Regions from separate parts of the Variovorax sp. V93 genome, predicted to be linked through region 2. Evidence: riboswitches for the same ligand, from Rfam matches in the RefSeq annotation. Region 2 holds a riboswitch; the other holds the start of a gene.
The links. A riboswitch is a leader RNA that binds a small molecule or an ion and turns the genes downstream of it on or off. The one in region 2 is predicted to bind S-adenosylhomocysteine.
Positions count from the first base shown of each region.

Region 1: it holds a riboswitch for S-adenosylhomocysteine, as region 2 does, so the genes downstream of both, metH (methionine synthase) here and ahcY (adenosylhomocysteinase) in region 2, are expected to answer to the same signal.

Region 1 covers NZ_AP028669.1:180,989-190,151, reverse strand. Annotated here, with positions in the region: gene ACAM54_RS00935 (ArnT family glycosyltransferase) at 1-491, opposite strand, end outside; gene metH (methionine synthase) at 571-3,285, opposite strand; S-adenosyl-L-homocysteine riboswitch at 3,345-3,449, opposite strand; gene ACAM54_RS00925 (PACE efflux transporter) at 3,498-3,959, opposite strand; gene ACAM54_RS00920 (LysR family transcriptional regulator) at 4,064-4,990, shown strand; gene ACAM54_RS00915 (SH3 domain-containing protein) at 4,991-5,758, opposite strand; gene ACAM54_RS00910 (homocysteine S-methyltransferase family protein) at 5,843-6,889, opposite strand; gene hutG (N-formylglutamate deformylase) at 6,938-7,753, opposite strand; gene ACAM54_RS00900 (formimidoylglutamate deiminase) at 7,758-9,140, opposite strand; gene hutI (imidazolonepropionase) at 9,137-9,163, opposite strand, start outside.
Region 2 covers NZ_AP028669.1:4,698,985-4,708,147, reverse strand. Annotated here, with positions in the region: gene ACAM54_RS22380 (DNA methyltransferase) at 1-621, shown strand, start outside; gene ACAM54_RS22375 (ABC transporter permease) at 818-1,621, shown strand; gene ACAM54_RS22370 (peptide chain release factor 3) at 1,629-3,263, opposite strand; gene ACAM54_RS22365 (serine protease) at 3,421-5,469, opposite strand; gene phaP (TIGR01841 family phasin) at 5,609-6,100, opposite strand; gene ACAM54_RS22355 (hypothetical protein) at 6,244-6,882, opposite strand; S-adenosyl-L-homocysteine riboswitch at 7,001-7,069, shown strand; gene ahcY (adenosylhomocysteinase) at 7,136-8,575, shown strand; gene ACAM54_RS22345 (TlyA family RNA methyltransferase) at 8,575-9,163, shown strand, end outside.

The sequences.
Region 1 (9,163 bases), 940 kb from region 2:
GCCGCATAGAGCAGGTTGTAGTTGTACGGGAACCAGGGGTAGCGCAGCCACTCGTGGATGCCCAGCGAGCCCTGCTGGGCCACCTGCCGCGCATAGGGCAGGTGGTACATCAGCTCGTCGAAGGCGGCGGGCGGCGCGAGCGGCGCGACCAGCGCGGGCAGCGCCACCAGGGCCAGCGCGATCGCGGCGATCCTTTCGGCGCGGGTCCATGGCGCGGCCCCCGCGCCGGCGGCACGAAGCGCCCGCGCTTCGCGCCACCAGGGCCGCAGCTGCAGCACGGCCGCCACCACGCCGGCGGCGATCAGCGCCACGGTGGCGCCCGGCTTGAACGCGCCGAAGATCGCCAGCAGCTGGAAGGCGCAGATGAACAAACCCACGCCCAGGGCCGCCGCCATGGCCGCTTCGAGCCAGGCGTCCCGGCGCGGCGGCGGCGCGAGGCGCGCCAGCAGCGCACGCCCGAAGCCCCAGCAGCCAAGGACAAAGACCGCCAATGCCGCGTAGTGCGCGGCAGCAAATATCAGCTTCTGAATAACAACTCCCGGTGCCGGTCGGCCACGCCGGCCGGCAGGTTCAAAGGTTCGGCGCCAGCAGGCGCTCGAGGTCGGATTCGCTCTCCTTGCGCCGCGCCGCCTGGTCCTGCAATTGATCGTGCCCGATCTTGCCGACATTGAAGTACGTCGACTCGGGGTGGCTCAGGTAGAAGCCGCTCACGCTGGCGGCGGGCATCATAGCGAGGCTTTCGGTCAGCGTCATGCCAATGTCCGCGCAGCCCAGAAGGTCGAACATCGGGCGCTTCACGCTGTGGTCGGGGCAGGCCGGGTAGCCGGGCGCGGGACGGATGCCGCGGTATTTCTCGGCGATCATGTCCTCGTTGCTCAGGCCCTCGTCGGGCGCATAGCCCCAGAGGTCGGTGCGCACGCGGTGGTGCAGCGATTCGGCAAAGGCCTCGGCCAGCCGGTCGGCCAGGGCCTTGAGCATGATGGCGGAGTAGTCGTCGAGGTCGTCGATGAAGTACTTCTCCTTCTTCTCGACACCCAGGCCCGCGGTCACCGCGAACACGCCCACGTAGTCTTTCAGCCCGCTGTCCTTGGGCGCGACGAAGTCGGCCAGGCAGCGGCTCGGGCGCATCACGCCGTCGATCACCTGCTTCTCGGTCTGCTGGCGCATGCCGTACCAGGTGAGCGCGACCTCGCTGCGCGTCTCGTCGGTGTAGAGCTCGATGTCGTCGTCGTTCACCGTGTTGGCGGGCCAGAAGCCGACCACGCCACTCGCGCTGAGCCAGCGCCCTTCGATCAGGCGCTTGAGCATGCGCTGGCCATCGGCATACACGCGCACGGCCTCGGTGCCGACGATCTCGTCCTTCAGGATGGCCGGGAACGGGCCGGCGAGGTCCCAGGTCTGGAAGAACGGGCCCCAGTCGATGTACCTGGCGAGCTCGGTCAGGTCGAAGTTCTTGAACAGGCGCCGGCCGATGAACTTGGGCACCGGCGGCGTGTAGCCGGACCAGTCGACCGGCGTCTTGTTGGCGCGCGCCTTGGCCAGCGGCCACATCGGCACCTGCTTCTTGTTGGCGTGCTGCGTGCGCACCTTCTCGTAGTCGGCGTTGATCTCGTCGATGTACGCGGTGGCCTGGTCGGAGAGCAGCGACTGCGCCACGCTCACGCTGCGCGAGGCATCGGGCACGTAGACCACCGGGCCTTCGTAGTGCGGCGCGATCTTCACGGCGGTGTGCACGCGGCTGGTGGTGGCGCCGCCGATCAGAAGCGGAATCTTCTTGATGCGGAAGTGGTCGTCCTTCTGCATCTCGCCGGCCACGTACTGCATTTCTTCCAGGCTCGGCGTGATGAGGCCGGAGAGGCCCACGATGTCCGCGCCCTCGACCTTCGCCTTGGCCAGGATCTCGTGGCACGGGACCATCACGCCCATGTTCACCACCTCGAAGTTGTTGCACTGGAGCACGACCGTGACAATGTTCTTGCCGATGTCGTGCACGTCGCCCTTGACGGTGGCGATGATGATCTTGCCCTTGGTGCGCACGTCGCGGCCCGCGGCCTCGTCCTGGCGCTTTTCTTCCTCGATGTAGGGGATGAGGTGGGCCACGGCCGACTTCATCACGCGCGCCGACTTCACCACCTGCGGCAGGAACATCTTGCCCTGGCCGAACAGATCGCCCACGATGTTCATGCCGTCCATCAGCGGCCCTTCGATCACGTGCAGCGGACGGCCGCCCTTGGCGAGGATCTGCCGGTAGGCTTCTTCGGTGTCCTCGACGATGAAATCGGTGATGCCGTGCACCATGGCATGCGAGAGGCGCTGGTTGACGTGCACCGGATGCTCCGGCGTGCCGCGCCATTCGAGCTTCTTGCTGTCGTCCTTGGCGCCGCTCTTGGCGGTCTCGGCCACTTCGACCAGGCGTTCACCGGCGTCCGGGCGGCGGTTGAGCACCACGTCTTCCACGCGCTCGCGCAGGGTCGGCTCGAGGTCGTCGTACACGCCCACCATGCCGGCATTGACGATGCCCATGTCCATGCCCGCCTGGATCGCGTGGTACAGGAACACGGTGTGGATCGCTTCGCGCACCGGGTCGTTGCCGCGGAAGCTGAAGCTCACGTTGCTCACGCCGCCCGACACCTTGGCGCCCGGCAGGTTCTGCTTGATCCAGCGCACCGCGTTGATGAAGTCGACCGCGTAGTTGTCGTGCTCCTCGATGCCGGTGGCAATCGCGAAGATGTTGGGGTCGAAGATGATGTCCTCGGGCGGAAAGCCCACCTCGTCCACCAGGATGCGGTAGGCGCGCTCGCAGATCTCGATCTTGCGTTCGTAGGTGTCGGCCTGGCCCTTCTCGTCGAAGGCCATCACCACCGCCGCGGCGCCGTAGCGCCTCACGAGCTTGGCCTCGTGCTTGAACTTGTCGACCCCCTCCTTCATGGAGATGGAGTTGACGATGCCCTTGCCCTGGATGCAGCGCAGGCCGGCCTCGATCACTTCCCACTTGGAACTGTCGACCATCACCGGCACGCGCGCGATGTCGGGCTCGCTGGCAATCAGGTTCAGAAAGCGCACCATCGCGGCCTTGCTGTCGAGCATGGCCTCGTCCATGTTGATGTCGATCACCTGCGCGCCGTTCTCGACCTGCTGGCGCGCCACGGCCAGGGCGTCCTCGAACTGGCCGTTCAGGATCATCCGCGCGAAGGCCTTGGAGCCGGTGACGTTGGTGCGCTCGCCGATGTTGACGAACAGCGACCCGGCATCGATGGCCACCGGTTCGAGGCCGGACAGCTTCATCGGGGGGACGCGGGGCGTGGAGACTTCGTTCATGGGGGCTCACCTGGGCAGGAAAAAACGTCAGGTGAGCGTCGTTTGCGGCTTGCGCCCTGGCGGCAGGGCGCCTTCCAAGCCTGACGGCGGGCCTCTCGATGCGGGCCGCCGCTGCAACGCTCCTTGGAAGGGAGCGCAATTTTACCGGCTGCGGCAAGGACCGCGGCCGCCAGGGTCGTTCAGGCGCCCTGCCCGGCCGCCGTTGCCGGGCCGGTCTTGGCGGGCGCGGCCGAGGCCGGCAGCCCGAACACCCGGTCGAAGCCCCAGTTGAAGACGAAGGTGTAGACTAGGAAGAACACCACCAGGCCCAGGTCCATCACCAGCGCCTGCCAGAGCGTCACGCCAAGGCCCCAGGCAAACAGCGGCACCAGCACCGCGATCAATCCGCCCTCGAAGCCGACGGCATGCGCCACGCGCCGGCGCACGCTGCGCCCGCGCACCGCCTGGCGCGACTCCCAGCGCTCGAACAGGGCGTTGAAGACCAGGTTCCAGATCACGGCAATGACCGAGGCGGCCACCGCCAGCACGCCCGAATGCCCGAGCCCGGCGTCGGTCATCAGCGCCAGCCCGGCACTGGCGGCCACGATGGCGATTCCTTCGTAAAGGCTGATGTAGACGACGCGGCGCTGGAACCCCTGCATGACTGTTTCCTCTGGCGGATGAAGACGATGGCTGGACTTTATTTGCTGTTCGCTGATATAAAAAGTCAACTTATTTCAATTTTATTGATAGATAGGTGCAGCAGATGGCTTTCTCCAGCGACAACGTCGAGGTCTTCCTGGCCGTGATCGACCACGGCTCCTTTTCGGCTGCGGCGCGCGCACTGCACAAGGTGCCCTCGGCCGTCAGCATGGCCATTGCCAACCTCGAGGCCGAACTGGCCCTGCCCCTGTTCGACCGCAGCGGCCGCGAGCCGCAGCCGACCGCCGCCGCCCGTTCGCTGGAGCCGCAGGCGCGGCTGCTGGCGGCCCAGCTGAAGCAGCTGCAGGTGCAGGCCCTGGCGCTCACGCAGGGCCTGGAAAACCGCCTCACGCTGGCCATTGCGCCCGAGTTGCTGGCCGCGCCCTGGAGCGGACCGCTGGCCGCGTTGGCCGAGGAATATCCGCTGCTGCAGGTCGAGGTGCTGGCCGCCCCGCAGGCCGATGCGCTGGCGCTGCTGCACAGCGGCCGCGCGCAGCTGGCGCTGGTGTTCGAGCGCCCGAGCCTCGATGGGCGGGAAGGCTTTCAGGAGGTCGGCAGCGACACCATGGTGGCCGTGATGGCGCCCGGCCATCCCGTGCTGCTTGCGGCCGCCGGCGAGCGGCTGCGCGAGGAGCACCTCACGAACACCCGGCAGATCGTGGTGGCGGGGCGCGACCTGGCCACCAGCGATCCGCGCTTCGTGTTCGCGCGCCACGTCTGGCGCACCGACAACGCGCTGGCCGCACTGAGCCTGATCACGGCCGGCCTCGGCTGGGGCTGGCTGCCGCGCAATTTCGCCAGGCCGCACGTGGCCGCGGGCGCGCTGGTCGAGATTCCATTCGAGAACCTCAGCAACGGACTCGACCTGTGGGTCGACGTGGTGTGGTCGCGCGAGCGGCCGCTGGGGCTGGGGGCGCAGCGCTTCGTGGCACTGATCGCGCGCGACCGGCAGGCCGCGGCGGGCATTCCTGCCGCGAGCGCGCGCGGCTGATCAGTCGCGGTGGCCGTGGCCGCCGCCCTTTCCACCGCCGCCACCGCCGCCATGGCCGCGGCCACCACCCCTGCCGCCACCTTCACCGCCTCCATGCGGGCGCCCGCCGCCCGGATGCATCTGCGGCTGGCCGGGCGGCGGTCCGGGCCGGAAGGCCGGCTGGGGCCGCGGCGGCTTGATGCCCGGGTCGGCCGGCGGGCGATAGCCCGGCCCCGGCCGTGGTGGACGGTAGCCCGGCCCCGGTTGCGGATGGAAGCCGGGCCCCGGCGCGGGCTTGAAGCCCGGGCCCGGCCATGGCCTCGGTTGCCAGGCCGGCCGCACCGGCGGCGGGGGACGCCAGCCGGGCATCGGCGGAGGCGGCGGTCGGCCGCCCCACCAGCGGCGCTCGCCGTACCAGGGCCGGTCTCGGTAGTAGTCGGCCCAGTAGCTGCCGATCACGAACGTGACGACGGGCACGCCGATCACCGCGGCATAGCTGGCCAGCGGCACGCGCCGCTCCTGGTAGGCGTAGTCCAGGCTCCGGGCCCAGACCCAGCCGCGTCCGCCGTCGGGCAGCACCACGTCGCACCAGCTGTAGCCGCCGGTGCAGCCGATCACGTCGAGCGGCTGGCCCGGCCCGAGCCGCGCCACCAGCGGATAGTCGCCCGAGGGGCCCGCGCGCAGGTTGACCGCGCCGCGCGTGAAGGCCTGCTGCGCCGCGGCGGCCAGCGGCAGGGCCAGCGCCATGGCGCCAATGCCGATCCAGCGCAGGGAAAGTTTGTTGTTCATGATGAGGCTTCCTTTGCGCCGCCAGCCTAGGCGGCGGCCCGGATGCCGTCAATCAGCCGAGGGCGCGACAGCCCCGGCCGTCGGTCACGCGGCTTCGCGGTAGAAGCCGTTGCTGTTCAACAGCCGGCCGCTCATCGGCGCCACGGCCTTCCCGATCGCCGCGATGTGGTCCGGCGTGGTGCCGCAGCAGCCGCCCACGATGTTGACCAGCCCTTCGGCCGCGAACTCGTGCAGCAGCCGCGAGGTGACGTCGGGCGTCTCGTCGAAGCCGGTCTCGCTCATCGGGTTGGGCAGGCCCGCGTTCGGGTAGCAGCTGATGAAGGTGTCGCCCGCCACCTTTGCGAGTTCCTGGATGTAGGGCCGCATCAGCGCGGCGCCGAGCGCGCAGTTGAGCCCGACGGCCAGCGGCTGCGCATGGCGCACGCTGTGCCAGAACGCGGTGACGGTCTGGCCGCTCAGGATGCGGCCCGAGGCGTCGGTCACGGTGCCGCTGATGATCAGCGGCAGGCGCTGGCCGCTGTGGTCGAAATACTCGTCGACCGCGAACAGCGCGGCCTTGGCGTTGAGCGTGTCGAAGATGGTCTCGACCAGGATCACGTCGGCGCCGCCCTCGACCAGCGCCTCGGTCTGCTCGTAGTAGGCCGCGCGCAGCTGCTCGAAGTCGACGTTGCGCGCGCCGGGGTCGTTCACGTCGGGGCTGATGCTCGCGGTCTTGGGCGTCGGGCCCAGGGCGCCGGCCACGAAGCGCGGCTTGTCGGGCGTGCTGAACTTGTCGCAGGCCGCGCGCGCGAGCTTGGCCGATTCGAGGTTCATCTCGCGTGCGAGATGCGCCATCCTGTAGTCCTCCTGCGCGATGGTGGTGGCGCCGAAGGTGTTGGTCTCGATCAGGTCGGCGCCGGCCGCGAGGTAGCCCTCGTGGATGTCGCGGATCACGTCGGGCCGCGTCAGCGAGAGCAGCTCGTTGTTGCCCTTCACGTCGCGCTCGAAATCCTTGAAGCGCTCGCCCCGGTACTGTTCCTCGGTGAGCTTGAAGCGCTGGATCATCGTGCCCATTGCGCCGTCGAGGATGGCAATGCGCTTTTCGAGGATGCCGGCGAGTGCCTGGCCGCGGGTGTAAGTGACGGGCTTCATAGCCCCCGATTGTAGGAAGCGGGGCTGCCCCTGGCCGCCGTCGGTGCTTTAGCGGCCTTCGACGAATTCCAGCACCGCCTCGATCATGCGCCGCACATGCGGCTGCACGCCGGCCGCCACTTCGGGCAGGTAGTCGAAGGGCAGCTTCTCCTGCATGTAGCTCGACTGCGTCATTTCCAGCTGCACCGCGTGCACGCCGGCAGCGGGGTTGCCGTACTGGCGCGTGATGTAGCCGCCCGTGAAGCGGCCGTTGAGCACGCCCGTGTAGCCCGTGGCCGATTCGGCAATGCCCAGCAGCGTGGCGGCCAGCGCCGGGTCGCAGCTGGTGCCCTTGCCGGTGCCCAGGTTCAGGTCGGGCAGCTTGCCCTCGAAGAAGCGCGGCAGCACCGAGCGGATCGAATGCGCGTCCCACAGCGCGATGGTGCCGTGCGCGGCCTTCAGGCGGTCGAGCTCGGCCTGCAGCTGCCGGTGGTAGGGCTGCCAGATGGCGTCGCGGCGCGCGGCGATTTCATCGTCGTCCGGCAGGTCGTCGCTGGACGCATAGACCGGCGTGTCGTCGAAGGTGTCGACCGGGCACAGGCCGGTGACGCTCTGGCCCGGATAGAGGCTGGCGCCGTCCGGCGGGCGGTTCAGGTCGACCACGTAGCGCGAATGCGTGGCGATGAGCACCGAGGCGCCGAGCGCATCGGCGAAGCCGTAGAGCCGTTCGAGGTGCCAGTCGGTGTCGGGCACCTGGCGCGCCTCTTCGGTCAGGCGGGCGGCGAGCGCGGGCGGCACGTAGGTGCCGACATGCGGCATCGAGATCAGCAGGGGACGCGTGCCCTGGCGGAAGCGGAAGGCGGGTTCGGTGGTGGTGAAACTCATGGGCTCAATTTTCCTGGAGAAGCTGGCTGCGCGCCGCGACGAATGCGGCGGCGGCCTCGTTGTGCAAGGCATGGCGGCCGGCCGCGACGCGCGGCTGGCCCGACACCCAGACGGTGTCGATGGCCGAGGTGCGGTGGCTCGCAAAGACGTGGGCCGACAGCATGTCGGGCGCTGGCAGGCCCTGCAGCGCGATCTGCGCGGCATCGAGCACGACGAAGTCGGCCTGCTGCCCCGCGGCCAGGCCGCCGATGGCCCGGCCCGAGGCCTGCGCCCCGCCGCGCACCGCTTCGAGCGTGAGCGCGGTGGCCACATGCGGCTGCGCCGCGCTGGCGCCGACGTTGCGCTGCCGCCAGGCCAGGCGCTGGCTGTATTCGAGCATCAGCAGCTCTTCCGCGGCGTTGACCGTGGCATGGCTGTCGGAGCCCAGGCCCCAGGCGCCGCCGTGGTGGCGCCAGGCGGAAAAATCGAAGATGCCGTCGCCCAGGTTGGCCTCGGTGGTCGGGCACAGGCCGGCCACCGCGCCGCTCTTGGCGCCGCGCTCGTATTCGGCCGCATCCATGTGCGTGGCATGCACCAGGCACCAGCGCGCATCGACCGGCGCATGGTCGAGCAGCCAGGCCACCGGGCGCTGGCCGCTCCAGGCCACGCAATCGTCGACCTCCTTGGTCTGCTCGGCGATGTGGATGTGAATGGGCGCGCCCGGATCGATGGCCTCGAGGCCTGCAATGGCTTCGCGCAGCGCGTCGGGCGGCACGGCGCGCAGCGAATGCGGTGCCAGCCCGAGCCGCGCGCCCCCCGCATCGCACGCGGGCTTCAGCGTATCGAGCAGGCGCAGCATCGAATCGGTCGAGCGGATGAAGCGGCGCTGCCCCTCGTTGGGCGGCAGGCCGCCGAAGCCGCTGGCCTGGTAGAGCACGGGCAGCAGCGTGAAGCCGATGCCGGCCTTCTTCGCGGCGCGCAGCAATGCGAGGCTCAGCGTCGCATCGTCGGCATAGGGGCGGCCGTCGGCATCGTGATGCACGTACTGGAACTCGCACACGCTGGTGTAGCCCGCCTCGAGCATTTCGGCATAGAGCCAGGTCGCGATGGCCTCCATCTGCTGCGGGCCGAGGCGCGCGGCAAAGCGGTACATCAGCGTACGCCAGCTCCAGAAGCTGTCCTGCTGCTGGGCGCGGTATTCGGTCAGCCCCGCGAAGGCGCGCTGGAAGGCATGCGAATGCAGGTTGGGCATGCCGGGGATCACGGGGCCCTTCGCCATTTGCACGCCCGCTGCGGGCTGGGCGGCGGACTGCACCTGCGTGAGCTGGCCGGCGTCGTTCCACGACAGCAGCACGTTCTTCGCCCATCCGCCGGGCAGCAGCGCATCGGCCGCGAACAGCGTGTTCATCGGGTCGCTCCCACTGCGATGCG
Region 2 (9,163 bases):
CTCTACGCCAGCCAGAGCTATGCGCAGCACCTCGACGGCGTGCGCAACGTCTTCCACCGCGTCCGCGCCGGATTGCGCGAGGGGGGCGCCTGCATCGCGATGGTGCAGAACCTCCGGATCGGCGATCGCGTGCTGCCGCTGGCCTTCGACCTCGCGCGCATCCTGGGTTCGCTTTTTGCGATGGAAGAAGAACGCGTGCTGGTCTATCCGCACGACGCGCAAGACAGCGACGCCGATGCCCGCACCGACCGGCGCCACGAGTACGCGCTGGTCTTTCGCAAGCAGCGCGAGCGCATCGACCTGCAAGCCACCGCTGCGCTGCTCGATGCCATGCGCGCAGAGGGACACGACTTCACGCTGTTCGGCAGCTTCGCGCGCTGGCAGCAGGACCCGCAAGGCACGCCGCCTGCAGACGCCGACATCCGCGTGGACGCCGACCCGCAGCGCCTGGATGCCCTGCTGCGATGGCTTTGCGAGCGCGGCTTTTCGGTGACGAGCTGGGGCGATCCGGTTGTCGTGCCCATTCACCTCGACAGCTACCGCGGCCGTTTTTACTTCCGAGCCGACCGCATCGATGCCCGCGGCGCACTGGTCCGGCTGGACATCTGCTACGAGCAATGAGCGGCACGACGCAATCTGCACAGCGGTGGATCGACCGGCACCACGACCGCGCTCGGTGTGCGCAGGACACTGGGTGCTTCCCGCAGCGAAATCAAGGAGGAGGGCGAAGCCCGGGGGACATTCGCGGAGGGAAGTACCCGGTGGCCTGTGCACGCGCCCTGAACCACGGCGCCACAAGCCGCGAGGGCCACTGAAGATGGGCGCACTTCCCCTTTTCTTCCGCCTCATGGCCGCCTCCATCAGCGGCCAGGCCAGGTACCCTGTGTCCGCCTTGCTGTTGACCCTGGGCCAGTTCCTCGGAACAGGCATCGAGGTCGTCGCCGTCTGGGCGCTGTTCCATCGCTTCGGCGAGGTGCAGGGCTGGGGTATCGGCGAGGTCGCGCTGTTCTATGGCCTCGTGAACTGCATGTTCGCGATTGCCGATGCGCTGGGCCGCGGCTTCGACGTGCTGGGCACCGAGTTCCTGCGCACCGGCACCTTCGACCGGCTGCTGCTGCGCCCGCGGCCGCTCGCGCTGCAGCTCATGGGACACGACGTACGGATCAGCCGCCTGGGCCGGCTGCTGCAGGGCCTGGGCGTGCTGGCGTTCGCGACTGTTCAGGCCCACATCGCGTGGACCCCGGGCGCCGTGGCCATCTTCCTGTTCGCACTGGCCGGCGGCATCGCGCTCTTCCTCGGCATCCTGGTGCTGCAGGGCACGCTGTCGTTCTGGACCGTCGAAAGCCTGGAGATCGCCAACGTGCTCACCTACGGCGGCGTGCAGGCGGCGCAGTACCCGCTGGCGCTCTATGCGCAGTGGTTCCGCCGCGTGCTGACCTTCATCGTGCCGCTGGCCTGCGTGGCGTACTACCCGGCGCTCGCGATCCTCGGCAAGCCGGACCCGCTGGGCGCGCCGGGCTGGGTGGGCATGGTGTCGCCGCTCGCGGGCTTCGTGTTCCTCGCGGCGGCATTCGGCGCATGGCGCATCGGGCTGCGCCACTACGCTTCGACGGGCAGCTGAGCCTGCGTCAGCCCGCGTTCTGCAGCGCCAGCCCCGCGTGCTCCCGCAGCGGATGGAAGTGGATCTTCGGAAAGCGCTCCTGCGCGAGCCGCACGTCGTAGGGCGAAGTGCACAGGAAGGCGAGCGTGTCGGCCGCGTCCTTGGCCATGCGCTGTGGATAGGCGTTGACGAATTCGCGCAGCTCGGCCGGCGAATCGGCCGTGATCCAGCGCGCGCCCGTGTACTGGCAGCCTTCGAGCCGCACGTCGGCGTCGTACTCGGCCTTCAGGCGGTGCTGCACCACCTCGAACTGCAGCTGGCCGACGGCACCCAGCAGCATCGGCCCGCCGATCTCGGGGCGGAACACTTGAATGGCACCTTCCTCGCCGAGCTGGGCCAGGCCCTGCTGCAGCTGCTTGGTGCGCAGCGGGTTCTTCAGGATCACCGTCATGAACAGCTCGGGCGCGAAGAAGGGCAGGCCGGTGAACTGCAGGCTCGCGCCGTCGGTGATGGTGTCGCCCAGCTGCACGCCGCCATGCGTGGTGAAGCCCACGATGTCGCCTGCATAGGCCTCTTCGACCGCCTCTCGGCGCTGGCTCATGAAGGTGACCACGCTGGTCGGCCGCAGTTCCTTGGCGGTGCGCTGCACCTTGAGCTTCATGCCCGGCGTGTACTTGCCCGAGGCCATGCGCACGAAGGCGATGCGGTCGCGGTGATTGGCGTCCATGTTGGCCTGCACCTTGAACACCACGCCCGCGAAGTCCTTGTCCTCGGGCTGGATCTCCTTCACCACGGGCTGGCGGTTGACCATCGTGGTGCTGGTGCGCGACTGCGGCGACGGCGCGAGGTCGACCAGCGCGTCGAGCACTTCCATCACGCCGAAGTTGTTCACGCCGGAGCCGAAGAACACCGGCGTCTGCTTGCCGGCCAGGAAGGCTTCGCGGTCCCAGGTCGGTGAGGCGCCGGTGGCCAGTTCCATGCTTTCCATGGCGTGCTCGAAGTCGGCGCCGAAGCGCTTGGTGAGCGTCTCGCGTTCGCTCAGCGGAATGGTCTCGAAATCCTGCGGCAGCCGCTCGCTGCCCGACTCGAACACCGTCATCGCCTGCGTGCGCAGGTTCATGATCCCGCGGAAGCTCTTGCCCTGGCCCACGGGCCAGGTCATCGGCACGCAGGGCATGCCGAGCTCGCGCTCCACCTCGTCGAGGATGTCGAGCGGCTCGCGCACCTCGCGGTCCATCTTGTTGACGAAGGTGATGATGGGCGTGTCGCGCTGGCGGCAGACCTCGATCAGCCGGCGCGTCTGCGCCTCCACGCCGTTGGCCGCGTCGATCACCATCAGCGCCGAGTCCACCGCCGTGAGCACGCGGTAGGTGTCCTCCGAGAAGTCCTTGTGGCCGGGCGTGTCGAGCAGGTTGATCACGTGGTCGCGGTACAGCATCTGCATGACCGACGACGCCACCGAGATGCCGCGCTGCTTTTCGATTTCCATCCAGTCGGACGTGGCGTGGCGCGAGGCCTTGCGCGCCTTCACCGAGCCGGCGATCTGGATCGCGCCCGAGAAAAGCAGCAGCTTCTCGGTCAGCGTGGTCTTGCCGGCGTCAGGGTGGGAAATGATCGCGAAGGTGCGACGGCGGCGGGTTTCGGAGAGAAAGGGGGATGACACGGGAACTCCAGGGAACCCGTGATTTTCGCAGATGTGCGTCTGTCGGCGCCGGGCTCGTGTCGGGGATGCCCCCCTCAACGCCGTTTGAAGCGATGAGTTCTGTGGATTGAGCAGTCATCGATCCACAGGACGCTGCCGTTACGCGGTGGCACGTGAATCAAAGGCCCGTCCAACCGTAATACGCAATTCCCTCGTACTTGTACAGCGGAAGATTTTGTTGAACGCTGTCCCGCTCGCTAGTACTGATTGTGTAGAAATGAGTATCGTTTTTCGTTTGGTAGAACCGAAACATCGGGGTAGAACCACCGGTCTGCGAGGTGTTGGCATACCAAGCCACGCCCTCGTACTGATACCGAGGCAAGGTAGCCTGCACCTGAGCACGCTCCTGCTCGTTAATGGTATAGAGGTGTGCGCCGGTGCGCGTATTGAAGAACCGATAAACCGGACTCGTACCCGACGCTGCGGCACCAAACGCGAAGAAGGCACCCCCTTCGTAGTTGTACCCGCGCAGCTTGGTAATGACGAGATCGCGCTCCGCCACGCTCGAAGTGTAGAAGTGCGCACCCGTTTGAGTGTTGTAGAAGCGGTAGACGGTCGTAGGCACCGTGGTTGAGGGAGCATCAAGCCACTGGTGTAGTGCGGCGCGGAAAGGGAGATCGAAGCGCCCGTAGAAGTCATACCCCGTGGGCTGGCTGCACGACGACGCTCCCCCCAGCAACTGCCCGACGAGATAGTCCTTGCCATTCAGCCTCCTGAACAGCCCCGAGCCGCTGCTGCCGCCTTCGGTGACGCCCCGATTCCATCTCACGGCCAGAAATTCGGCTTCGCTCTGCGTTGAGGAACTGCAGTTCGAGCTCCCGCAAGCTGCGGTTCCGAGATAGTCGCCTTCGCTGTATTTCTGGAAGTCACCTTGGGGGTGATGTACTCCGTAGACACCCCGCATCCCCTCAAAGAAGCTCGGCCCGAAGGGACTGGATCCGGCAAACAGCGCGCCGGCCGGCGGTTGCGAATTCAGCCGCATGAAGGAGGTGTCGGTCGTCGGACCGGCATAAAGCAGCGTCGCACCGGAACCGATTGCGGCCAGCTCCGGACTGACCTGCGTGCTGTTGCAACTGGCGGACTTGTAGGACCAATAAGTGTAGAGAGTCGACGCAACTGTCTGGTTGGAGATGCAATGGTTGGCGCTCAGGAAGTAGGGCGTACCCGTCGACATGCGGTCGTTGAGCAGCGTGCCGGTGCACACATAGTTGCTTCCGTCGCTGATGAAGTCCATCAACGCTACGGACTTGCTGAGGGTGTCGTATTGGGACGCACACGTAACGTCAAGATTGCACGACCCTGCTTCCCCGATTTTCTGCAACGAATCCTGTTTGGTGATGTCGACCGCCACGTGCGACAGCATGGGAACGGCCACCTTGACTGCATCCAGCACGGCGTTGGGCGGTACCTCGATGTCGACAGTGAGCGCTTCTCCTCCCATGTTGGGCGACCAATAGATTCGCGCGTTGTCGCTTGAATCGCCTGCATCGAGATTGCGTTGGATGGTCGCGAGGATTTCCTGTGCAGACACCTCGTACAGCTTTTTGCTCGTGTCTCCATAGAAGCGCACCATGGTGCCCAAGGGAAGACTCTCGACACGCAGCCCGATGCGAACACCCTTCGCATCCGGTGAAGCGAATCGCAACGCGGCCAGTTTTCCGCCTCGTTCCGACGGTGTCCAACTCATCATGCTCGACACCGATTGGACATTCGCTGTTTCGGCAATGCGGCGTGCAACGCCGATCTTGGTGGGCGTGCCGAAGATTGCAGGAGCCGACTTCAATGGAAGGGCGCTCTCTGCCGGTAGCGACGGCAGGATGACGTGCCGTGGCGCCGGCCGGGCCCCCGCGGGGCGGTCCTTGAACGGGCTGACATCGATTGCCGCGAGTTCTGGCGTCTGCACCCTGGACTCGATGAGCACGGGGGCGGCGTTGGCGGCAGGAGCCGGTGGCGTGCTCTGGGCTGCCGTTTCGGTGCCCGCCACTGCGGCGACTGGGGCGAATCCACCACTGCCACCACCACCGCTTGATCCTCCACATGCAGCCAGCAGAGCTGACAACATGATCGTGCTCAAACCTATCCCGAGACCTGCGCGCATACCTGCTCCCTGAACGTTACGTCTTGACACGTGATTGTCCAGCAAGGCAAGGTTTTTCCAAATTTGCACCGGGATTTACCGTGCGAAACATCACGGGGTCGGTGACTTTATGCAACAGATTTGCGCTTGTGCGAGCCAGCAGATTGGGCTGCCCAGAAACTCAATACCAAATGGCTACAGCCAAAGGTTCTAATTTCCTCTTTCGAGATTACTTGCGCTGCAGCAACTTCGTCACTTCATCCACATTGGCCTGGATCCGCTGGCGAACCAGTTCGAACGCGTCGGCCTGCGACTTGGCCGCGAGGTTGGCCAGTTCCTTGATGTCGTCGATGGCGCGCTGGAACGACTGGCGGCCGAGTTCGTCGAGCTTGGCGAGGTTGGCCTTGGCATCCTTGCCGGGCATTTCCTTGGCGGCCGTCTGCCATTCGGCGATGGCGCTCTTGATCATCTCGGTCTGCCGCTGCACCACGGTCTGCAGGCCCTGGTAGGACTTCTGGTTCGCCTGCATCAGCGCCTGGAGGTCCTTTTGCCCGCTCTCGAGCAGCTTGCTCGCGCCGCCGGTCAGGTTGAGGTCCTGCAGGCGGTCGGTCATGGCCTTGAGATTCTTCAAGGGGTCGAGCATGTCGGCGGCGTCGGGAGCCGCCTTGGTGCTGCTGCTGGCGGTGGTCTTCTTCGCGGCGGCTTTCTTGGCAGTGGCCATGGTGCGGTATCTCCTGTGTCGGGTGAAGAACGGGTGAGCGGCAAGGACCGGCCGGACGGCCGACGGTCCCTCGCCACGATACGCCGCGGCAGCCCGCCCGCGGCGCCGCAGCGGCAAGAATTGCCTGCGGGATTTCCCTTGGGCTACATCGGCGGCGCGAAGCCGTTGCGCCCGGCGGTGACGCGCAGCGCCGTGGGCACGCCGTTCCTTTCCTGCGCATTGACCAGCACCTTGGCGCCGGGCATCAGCAGGGCTTCGGTGCCGGGGCGGAAGGTCACGACCGGCACGTCGGGCGGCACGATGACGGTCTTCTCGCCGCCCTTGTAGGTCAGCCGCAGCTGCTGCCCGCCGCGCACTGATGTCGGCGCCGCGGCCAGGTCGGCCACGGTGGCGTTGGTCATGGTGCTCTGCGGCAGCAGGTCCCAGGGACGGTGGCCTTCGCCCGTGCCGCGCGCGGCCTCGGGGAACACCACCACCTCGAGCGCCTTTTGCGTGCCGTCGGCCTGCGGCATGGCGGCGGTGCCGATGAAGCTGCCTTGCCTGATGTCGGACAGCTTGATCGGGTAGACCTCCGACACGGCCATGTCGGCCGGCCGCGCCAGGCTGACGACCTCGCCGCCGCGGTCCTGGACCACGAGGGCCTTGGCGTCGATGCGCACGATGGTGCCGCGGATGCGCACCGGATCGGGGGCGGCCTGCGCTGAGGCCAGGACCGGCGCGCCGGCCACAAGAAGAAAGGCGGCCGAGGCCAGCAGGACGGGGGAGAGTCTGGACAAGCGCATGAGTGGAACTTCCGGCGTTGGGGTCAGGTCAATGTACGCCCCGGATGCGAAATGCGCTTTCCGGCATGTGGGATGCCCCCGGCGGTTGGCTCGCCTTGGCGGCCCGTCTACAATCCGCGGTTCCGAGGAGCGTTGCAGCGCCGCCAGGCGTGAGGCTCGGACCACATCGCAACCACGCTCACCCGCTGTTCTCGCGGTGAGTCTTTTCCCCGAACGCAGTGGCACCTTTCAAACTAGCTTTGTTGGAGTTCTCATGAGCGCTGTTCTCAAGCCCACCCCCGTTTCCTCCGCCGACCAGGCGATTGCCGACCTGTCCCTTGCCGCCTGGGGCCGCAAGGAAATCCGCATCGCGGAAACCGAAATGCCCGGCCTGATGGCGATCCGCGAGGAATTCTCGAAGGCGCAGCCGCTCAAGGGCGCGCGCATCACGGGCTCGCTGCACATGACGATCCAGACGGCCGTGCTGATCGAGACGCTGCAGGCGCTCGGCGCCACCGTGCGCTGGGCCTCGTGCAACATCTTCTCGACGCAGGACCACGCCGCCGCCGCGATTGCCGCCGCCGGCACGCCGGTGTTCGCGATCAAGGGCGAGTCGCTGAAGGACTACTGGGACTACACGCACGCCATCTTCGACTTCGGGCCCAAGGGTTCCCAGGGCGAAGGCCCCAACATGATCCTGGACGACGGCGGCGATGCCACGCTGCTCATGCACCTGGGCCAGCGCGCCGAGAAGGACCTGGGCGTGCTCGCCAAGCCCACCAGCGAGGAAGAGCGCATCCTCTACGCCGCCATCAAGGCCAAGCTGGCGGTCGATCCGACCTGGTACACCCGCAAGTCGGCCGAGATCATCGGCGTGACCGAGGAAACGACCACCGGCGTGCACCGCCTCAACGAAATGAGCGCCAAGGGCACGCTGCTGTTCCGCGCCATCAACGTGAACGACTCGGTCACCAAGAGCAAGTTCGACAATCTCTACGGCTGCCGCGAATCGCTGGTGGACGGCATCAAGCGCGCGACCGACGTGATGATCGCCGGCAAGGTGGCCTGCGTGGCCGGCTACGGCGACGTGGGCAAGGGCTCGGCCCAGGCGCTGCGCGCCTTGAGCGCGCAGGTGTGGGTGACCGAGATCGACCCCATCAACGCCCTGCAGGCCGCGATGGAAGGCTACAAGGTCGTCACCATGGAATACGCCGCCGACAAGGCCGACATCTTCGTGACCACCACCGGCAACCGCGACGTGATCCGCCACGAGCACATGGCCGCCATGAAGGACCAGGCCATCGTCTGCAACATCGGCCACTTCGACAACGAGATCGACGTCGCGTCGATCGAGAAGTACGAGTGGGAAGAGATCAAGCCGCAGGTCGACCACATCACCTTCCCCGACGGCAAGAAGATCATCCTGCTGGCCAAGGGCCGCCTCGTGAACCTGGGCTGCGGCACGGGCCACCCGAGCTTCGTGATGTCGTCGTCGTTCGCCAACCAGACCATCGCCCAGATCGAGCTCTTCACCAAGCCCGATGCCTACCAGGCCGGCAAGGTCTACGTGTTGCCCAAGCACCTCGACGAGAAGGTCGCGCGCCTGCACCTGAAGAAGGTCGGCGCGATGCTGACCGAGCTGACGGACGAGCAGGCCGCCTACATCGGCGTGAGCAAGAACGGCCCCTACAAGCCGGACACGTACCGGTACTGATGCGCGCTGACCAATTGCTGGTGGAGCGCGGCCTTGCCGCGTCGCGTTCGCAGGCCGTGCGGCTGATTGCCGGCGGCATGCGCTGGCGCGATGCGGGCAGCGCGGACGCGTGGCGCCCGGTGGTGAAGAACCGCGACGAGGTACCCGAGTCCGCCGAGGTCGAGCTCGACGATGCAGCCGAGGCGCGCTATGTGTCGCGCGGCGGGCTCAAGCTCGAAGGCGCGCTGGCGGCGAGCGGCGTCAGCGCCGACGGCAAGCTGTGCCTCGACGTGGGCCAGTCGACCGGCGGCTTCACCGACTGCCTGCTGCAGGCCGGCGCGGCGAAGGTGGTGGGCGTCGACGTCGGCCATGGGCAGCTGCATCCGAAGCTGCGCGAGGACGAGCGCGTGGTGGCCATCGAGGGCGTCAATGCGCGTGCGCTGTCGCCGGACGACCTGCAGGAAGAAGAGGGCGAAGAGCCTTCCGAACTGCGCTTCGACCTGATCGTCGGCGACCTGTCGTTCATCTCGCTCACGCTGGTGCTGCCGGCCGTGGTGCCGTTCCTGGCCGACGACGGCCACCTGCTGATGCTCGTCAAGCCGCAGTTCG